Linked DNA regions of Eleftheria terrae. The protein of the gene in region 2 binds, or shares a complex with, the protein of the main gene of each other region. Links are inferred from orthologs where the notes say so. Each region holds a gene or a part of one and is shown on either strand. Other genes may lie near its edges. The genes, in order: xseB and xseA.

The links.
Region 1: the proteins of xseA (region 2) and xseB are in contact, whole or in part, in a cryo-EM structure (PDB 8TXR), measured with the Escherichia coli proteins. The link is inferred for Eleftheria terrae from one-to-one orthologs.

Annotation. Positions count from the first base shown.
Region 1 is NZ_CP106951.1:4,861,448-4,864,507, reverse strand. What follows is about bases 71-2,818. They hold xseB (exodeoxyribonuclease VII small subunit), read right to left. Parts: upstream 1,691-2,818; coding sequence 1,451-1,690; downstream 71-1,450. Other genes in these bases: N7L95_RS21730 (aromatic ring-hydroxylating oxygenase subunit alpha), read left to right, coding at 1,954-2,818; N7L95_RS21740 (polyprenyl synthetase family protein), read right to left, coding at 564-1,454; dxs (1-deoxy-D-xylulose-5-phosphate synthase), read right to left, coding at 71-564. In the rest of the region: more of dxs, read right to left, coding at 1-70; more of N7L95_RS21730, read left to right, coding at 2,819-3,057. UniProt on the Escherichia coli protein: Bidirectionally degrades single-stranded DNA into large acid-insoluble oligonucleotides, which are then degraded further into small acid-soluble oligonucleotides.
Region 2 is NZ_CP106951.1:5,396,205-5,399,493, reverse strand. The notes cover bases 140-3,116. They hold xseA (exodeoxyribonuclease VII large subunit), read right to left. Parts: upstream 2,337-3,116; coding sequence 942-2,336; downstream 140-941. Other genes in these bases: N7L95_RS24195 (MotA/TolQ/ExbB proton channel family protein), read left to right, coding at 2,693-3,116; N7L95_RS24205 (superoxide dismutase), read right to left, coding at 256-843. Also shown: N7L95_RS24210 (response regulator), read right to left, coding at 1-103; more of N7L95_RS24195, read left to right, coding at 3,117-3,289. UniProt on the Escherichia coli protein: Bidirectionally degrades single-stranded DNA into large acid-insoluble oligonucleotides, which are then degraded further into small acid-soluble oligonucleotides.

The DNA.
Region 1 (3,060 bases), 530 kb from region 2 along the record:
CACCGGCGGCGAGATCGACATGTCGTTGTCGTTCAGCACCACCAGCATGTCGGCCGTGCCGACCGGATGCGGGTAGCCGGCGTTGTTCAGGGCCTCGAAGGCCATGCCGGCCGTCATCGCCCCGTCGCCGATGATGGCCACCGCCTTGCGGTCCTCGCCCTTTTGCCGGGCTGCCAGCGCCATGCCGAGCGCCGCCGAGATGGAGGTGGACGAATGGGCGGTGCCGAAGGTGTCGTACTCGCTCTCGTCACGGCGCGGAAAGCCGCTCATGCCGCCCAGCTGACGCAGCGTGGGCATGCGCTCGCGCCGGCCGGTGAGGATCTTGTGCGGGTAGGTCTGGTGGCCCACATCCCACACCAGGCGGTCGTGTGGGGTGTCAAAGACGTAATGCAGCGCGATCGTCAGCTCGACGGTGCCCAGGTTGGACGACAGGTGACCGCCGGTCTGCGAGACGCTGTGCAGCAGGAAGTCGCGCAGTTCCTCGGCCAGGCGGTGCAGATCCTGGCGCGGCAGCCGGCGCAGGTCGCCGGGGGAGTTGATGGTTTCGAGGAGAGAGTATTTCATCAGCTTTGCCGATCCACGACTTTGTCTGCCAGCACGCTCAGCCAGGACGCATGCGGCAGGCCGCTGCGGGCCAGTGCTTCCTGGGCGCGCTCGCGCAGCTCGCCGGCATAGCGGCGGGCGGCGTCCAGCCCGAGCACCGACACATAGGTCGGCTTCTGGTGGTGCGCATCCTTGCCGGCCGTCTTGCCCAGGGTCTCGGAGGCCTGGGTCACGTCCAGGATATCGTCCACCACCTGAAAGGCCAGCCCCACGCTCCAGCCGTAGTCGGACAGGGCCTCCCACGCCGCTTCGGCGGGCGCGCCGCAGGCCGCGCCCATCTGCACGCTGGCGCGCAGCAGTGCGCCGGTCTTGCGACGGTGCATGTCGCGCAATTCTTCTTCGCTGAGGGTGCGGCCCACGCTGGCCAGGTCGATGGCCTGGCCGCCGGCCATGCCTTCGTGTCCGGCCGCACGCGCGAGCAGGCGGCACAGGCGCGCCTGCAAAGCGGGAGGCACCTGCTCCGGTTCGGGCGTCAGCACCTCGAAAGCGAGCGCCTGCATCGCGTCGCCCGTCAGCATGGCGTTGGCCTCGCCGAACTTCACGTGCACCGTGGGCTTGCCGCGGCGCAGCACATCGTTGTCCATGCAGGGCATGTCGTCGTGCACGAGCGAATAGGCGTGGATCAGCTCCACCGCGCAGGCCGCCCGCAGCGCCGCGTCGGCATGGCCGTCCACCGCCTGCGCGGCGGCCAGCACCAGCAGCGGGCGCAGCCGCTTGCCGCCGTCGAGCACGCCGTAGCGCATCGCGGCGCCCAGGTCCACCGGCGCGTCGGCCGGCACCCAGGCCATCAGGGCCGACTCGACGCGGGCGAGTTCGCCCTGTGCCCAGCGGTCGAAATCGGCAGCATTCATGCTTGCATCCAAGGTTTCAGTTGGCCCTCTTCCAGCACCTTGACCTGCTGCTCCACGACCTCCAGGCGGCCGCGGCAGTAGGTCAGCAGCTGCGCGCCGCGCTGGTAGCTCTGCAGCAGGCGGTCCAGCGGCAGCTGGCCGGACTCGAGTTCGGACACCAGCCGCTCCAGCTCGGCCAGCGCGTCTTCGTAGCTCGCGGGCTCGGCGCCCGGGGCAGGGGTAGGGATGTGGGCCATGTCTTGAGGTGAAACCGCCGATTGTAGTCAGGGCTTCCCTTGCCAACCGGGGTCGTTTTGCACGCTGCCGGAGCCGGCGGATGCAGCACTTGATACACCTCAGGGCAGAGCGTGCCCGGCCCGGTCTAAAATACCCGGTTCCCCTGACAGATCGTCGCTGCCTCAGCTCGAATGGAGGTTCCGGTCAAGCACGTGCGAACTGGGGGAAGACGGGCCCACCGTGGGTGGTGGTTGGACATGGGTTTTTGGAGATCCTGGGGATCATGTCAGACCTAAGCATTGCCCTTGAGCAAAGCCACACGCAACTGCCGGTAACGGCATATTTCGACGGCGGACTGTTCCGCCGCGAGATGGAGCTCATCTTCCATGGCTATCCCCGCTACCTGGGGCACGAACTCGCCGTGCCTCAGGTGGGGGACTATTACGCGCTGCCCCATGAAGGCGAGGGGCGGGCGTTGGTGCGCACGCCGCAAGGGGTGGAGCTGATTTCGAACGTCTGCCGCCATCGCCAGGCCGTGATGCTGCGCGGCCGGGGCAACACCCGCAGCCACATCGTCTGCCCGCTGCACCGCTGGACCTACGGGCTGGACGGTCAACTGCTCGGTGCGCCGCATTTCGCCGACGACCCCTGCCTGAACCTCAACAACTACAAGGTCCAGCGCTGGAACGGCCTGGTGTTCGAGGGCAACGGCCGGGATGTCGCTGCAGACCTGGCGGGCCTGGGGCCGCGCGCGGCGCTCGACTTCGACGGCTTCGTGCTGGACAAGGTCGAGCTGCACGAGTGCGACTACAACTGGAAGACCTTCATCGAGGTCTACCTCGAGGACTACCACGTCGGTCCTTTCCACCCCGGCCTGGGCAACTTCGTGACCTGCGACGACCTGCGCTGGGAGTTTGGCAAGCACCACTCGGTGCAGACGGTGGGCATCGCCAACCGCCTGGGCAAGCCGGGCTCGGACGTCTACCGGCGCTGGCACGATGCGGTGCTGAACTTCGGCAACGGCCAGCAGCCGCCGCATGGCGCAATCTGGCTGACCTACTACCCGACCGTCATGGTCGAGTGGTACCCGCATGTGCTGGTGGTCTCCACGCTGTACCCGAAGGGCCCGCAGAAGACGCTCAACGTGGTGGAGTTCTACTACCCCGAGGAGATTGCGGCGTTCGAGCGTGAGTTCGTCGAAGCCCAGCAGGCGGCCTACATGGAAACCTGCATCGAAGACGACGAGATCGCCCTGCGCATGGATGCCGGCCGCAAGGCCCTGATGGAGCGAGGCGACAACGAGGTGGGCCCCTACCAGAGCCCGATGGAAGACGGCATGCAGCACTTCCACGAGTGGTACCGGGCCGCCATGCGCCTGAAGGGCTGACCG
Region 2 (3,289 bases):
CCAGGCCATCGGCCAGCACATCCACCTGCCAGCCTTCGCGCTGCAGCGCTCGCGCCACGCCGAAGCTCAGCGCGGGGTCGTCTTCGACCAACAGAATTCTCATCGTCGTCTCTCGCCCCCTGCGGGGCTGCTCGGGCCGGCCGCTATTGTGCCGCGGGCCGGCCGGCTGCCGGTGTGGTGCCCGTCACGCCGGCCGCCCAAGGACAAAGACAAAGGCCGGCGCATGGCCGGCCTTTGCTCAGCGCATCGCGCTTCTCAGGCGAAGTTGGCTTCGGCGAAGTCCCAGTTCACCAGGCTGGCGAAGAAGGTCTCGACGAACTTCGGACGCAGGTTGCGGAAGTCGATGTAGTAGGCGTGTTCCCACACGTCCACCGTCAGCAGGGCCTTGTCCTCGGTGGTCAGCGGGGTCTGGGCGTTGCTGGTGTTGACGATGTCCACCGAGCCGTCGGCCTTCTTGACCAGCCAGGTCCAGCCGGAACCGAAGTTGCCGACCGCGCTCTTGGAGAAGGCTTCCTTGAAGGCGGCATAGCTGCCCCACTTCTTGTTGATGGCCTCGGCCAGCGCGCCCTTGGGCTCGCCGCCGCCATTGGGCTTCATGCAGTTCCAGAAGAAGGTGTGGTTCCACACCTGGGCCGCGTTGTTGAACACGCCGCCGCTGGAGGATTTGATGATCTCTTCCAGGCTGCGGTCCGCGAACTCGGTGGCCGTGGTCTTGATCAGGTTGTTCAGGTTGACCACGTAGGCGTTGTGATGCTTGCCGTAGTGGAACTCGAGCGTCTCCTTGCTCATGTGCGGTTGCAAGGCGTCCATCGGGTACGGCAACGGGGGCAAGGTGTGTTCCATCTCTTCTGTTCCTTTCTGTGGGGTGTGGGTGGTCTGAAGAGCTGCGATTGTAGGCACAGCCCCATGACCCTGCTGCCCGCGCCCGGCCTTGCCCCCGATCAATCGCGGCGTTCGGTGTCGAGCACTTGCGCGCGTACCCGGCCATCGGCCAGCACCGCGTGCAGGGTGTCGCCCGGGCCGAGTGCCGCGACGCGGCTGACTGCCTGCCCCTGGGCATCGGTGAGCAAGGCATAGCCGCGCTGCAGCACCCGTTCGGGATTGGCGCTTTCCAGCCGTGCCGCCAGCAGGTCCAGCCGTGCGGCCTGCGCGCGCTGCGGGAGCTGCGATGCCCGTTGCAGCCGTGCGGCCAGCGCCTGCAGCCGGCCGGCCTGCCCCTGCAGCTGCACCCCGGCTGAGCGCGCCAGGCGGTCGGCCAGGTGCAGCTCGCGCTGGCGGGCGAGCTGCAGGCGCTGGCCCGGGGCGGCGGCCAGGGCTTGCTGCAGCCGGTCGATCTCGCGGTGCATGCGGGCCAGCACCTGGGCCGGGCGGGCCAGGCGCAGGGCGGCATGGTCCAGGCGCTGCTCCTCGCGCTCGAGCCGCCTCTGCACGCAGCGCTGCATCGCGTCGTGCAGCGCCTGCAGCCGATCGAGGCAGTCATCCCGTTGTGGCGCCACCAACTCCGCGGCCGCGGTGGGCGTGGGCGCGCGCAGGTCGGCCACGAAGTCGGCAATCGTGAAGTCGGTCTCGTGCCCCACGCCCACCACCACTGGCAGGCGGCAGGCGGCGATGGCGCGCACCACGGCCTCGTCGTTGAAGGCCCACAAGTCCTCCAGCGAGCCGCCGCCACGGCAAAGGATGAGCGTGTCCACTTCGGCCCGGGCGTCGGCCTGCCTCAGCGCACGCACCAGCTCGCCGGGCGCCTCGGCCCCCTGCACGCTGGCGGGATACACCACCACCCGCAGGTGCGGCGCGCGCCGCTCCAACGCCGTCAGCACGTCGCGCAGCGCCGCGGCCTTCAGCGAGGTCACCACGCCGACGGCTTGCGGATGCCGCGGCACGGGGCGCTTGACCGCCGGGTCGAACAAGCCCTCCGCCTCCAGCCGGGCCTTCAGCCGCAGGAACTGCTCGTAGAGCGCCCCCTGGCCCGCCGGGCGCATCGCCTCGGCCACCAGTTGCAGGTCGCCGCGGGCGTTATAGACCGCCAGCCGCCCCCGCACCTCGACCAGCTGGCCGTCGCGCGGCTGGAAATCCATCATCGCCGCCGCACGGCGGAACATGGCACAGCGCACCAGCGCCGGCTCGAGCGCGCGGTCGTCCTTCAGCGAGAAATAGCAATGGCCGCTCGGCGCGCGGCTGAAGCCCGACAGCTCGCCTTGCACCACCACGGCGGCAAAGCGGGCCTGCAGCGCATCGGCGACGGCATTGAGCAGAGCCGCCACGCTCCACACCGGGCGCGCCGCGCGCAGGCCGGTGGGCGCCGTGGTCGGGCGGGGAACAGCAGGGGGGTCGATCATCGGAGAGCCAGGCTACAAGCGGGGTTAGAACTCCACAGCCGCGCCAACAGTGGGTTTGCGGGCAGGTTTGGCCGTCACAGACCTGTCATCTACGTGCAAGTCATTGATTTTGTTCAATTTTCTTCTGCTCACTCATGCAGCAATTTATTCCAGCCCTTGAAAAACCAAGCCTTGGCGGCCGATGGAGGGCGGTTTCCCACAAAGTTATCCACAGCAAAAGTGGATGTCTTGGGGATGTACAGGCTGCCGTCGGGGCAGCCGACGAGGCCGACGGCCGCCTTGCGTTGAAGAGGAGCCGGTGCTTCGCGCCATAATCGCCCCCACCTGTTTTTTCACTCACTCACGAGGGGACGTGATTGTTTTCGATCATACAAGCCGCCGGCTGGCCGATTTGGCCCTTGATCCTGTGCTCCATCATCGCGCTGGCGCTGGTCATCGAACGCTTTTCCAGCCTGCGCACGGCGCGTGTCGCGCCCCCGAAGCTGGTTGACGAGGTCCTGACCGTCACGCGCAGCAACCTGCCCTCGCCCGACGTCGTCAACAAGCTGGCTGACAACTCGGTGCTGGGCCGGGTGCTGGCCACCGGGCTGCGTGCGGTCATCAACGAACCGCGCATCAGCGAGGCGAACCTGCGCAACGCCTTCGAAGGTGCCGGTCGCGCGGCGGTGCACCAGATGGAGCGCTACCTCAACACGCTGGGCACCATCGCCGCAGCCGCCCCGCTGCTGGGGCTGCTGGGCACGGTGATCGGCATGATCCAGATCTTCGCCTCGCAAGGCGGCGGCACCGGCGGCAACCCCACCGAGCTGGCACACGGCATCTCGGTGGCGCTGTACAACACCGCCTTCGCGCTGATGGTCGCCATTCCGGCACTGATGTTCTACCGCTACTTCCGCGGCAAGGTGGACGAATACGTGCTGGACCTGGAGCAGGCGGCCGAGCGCATGGTGCCG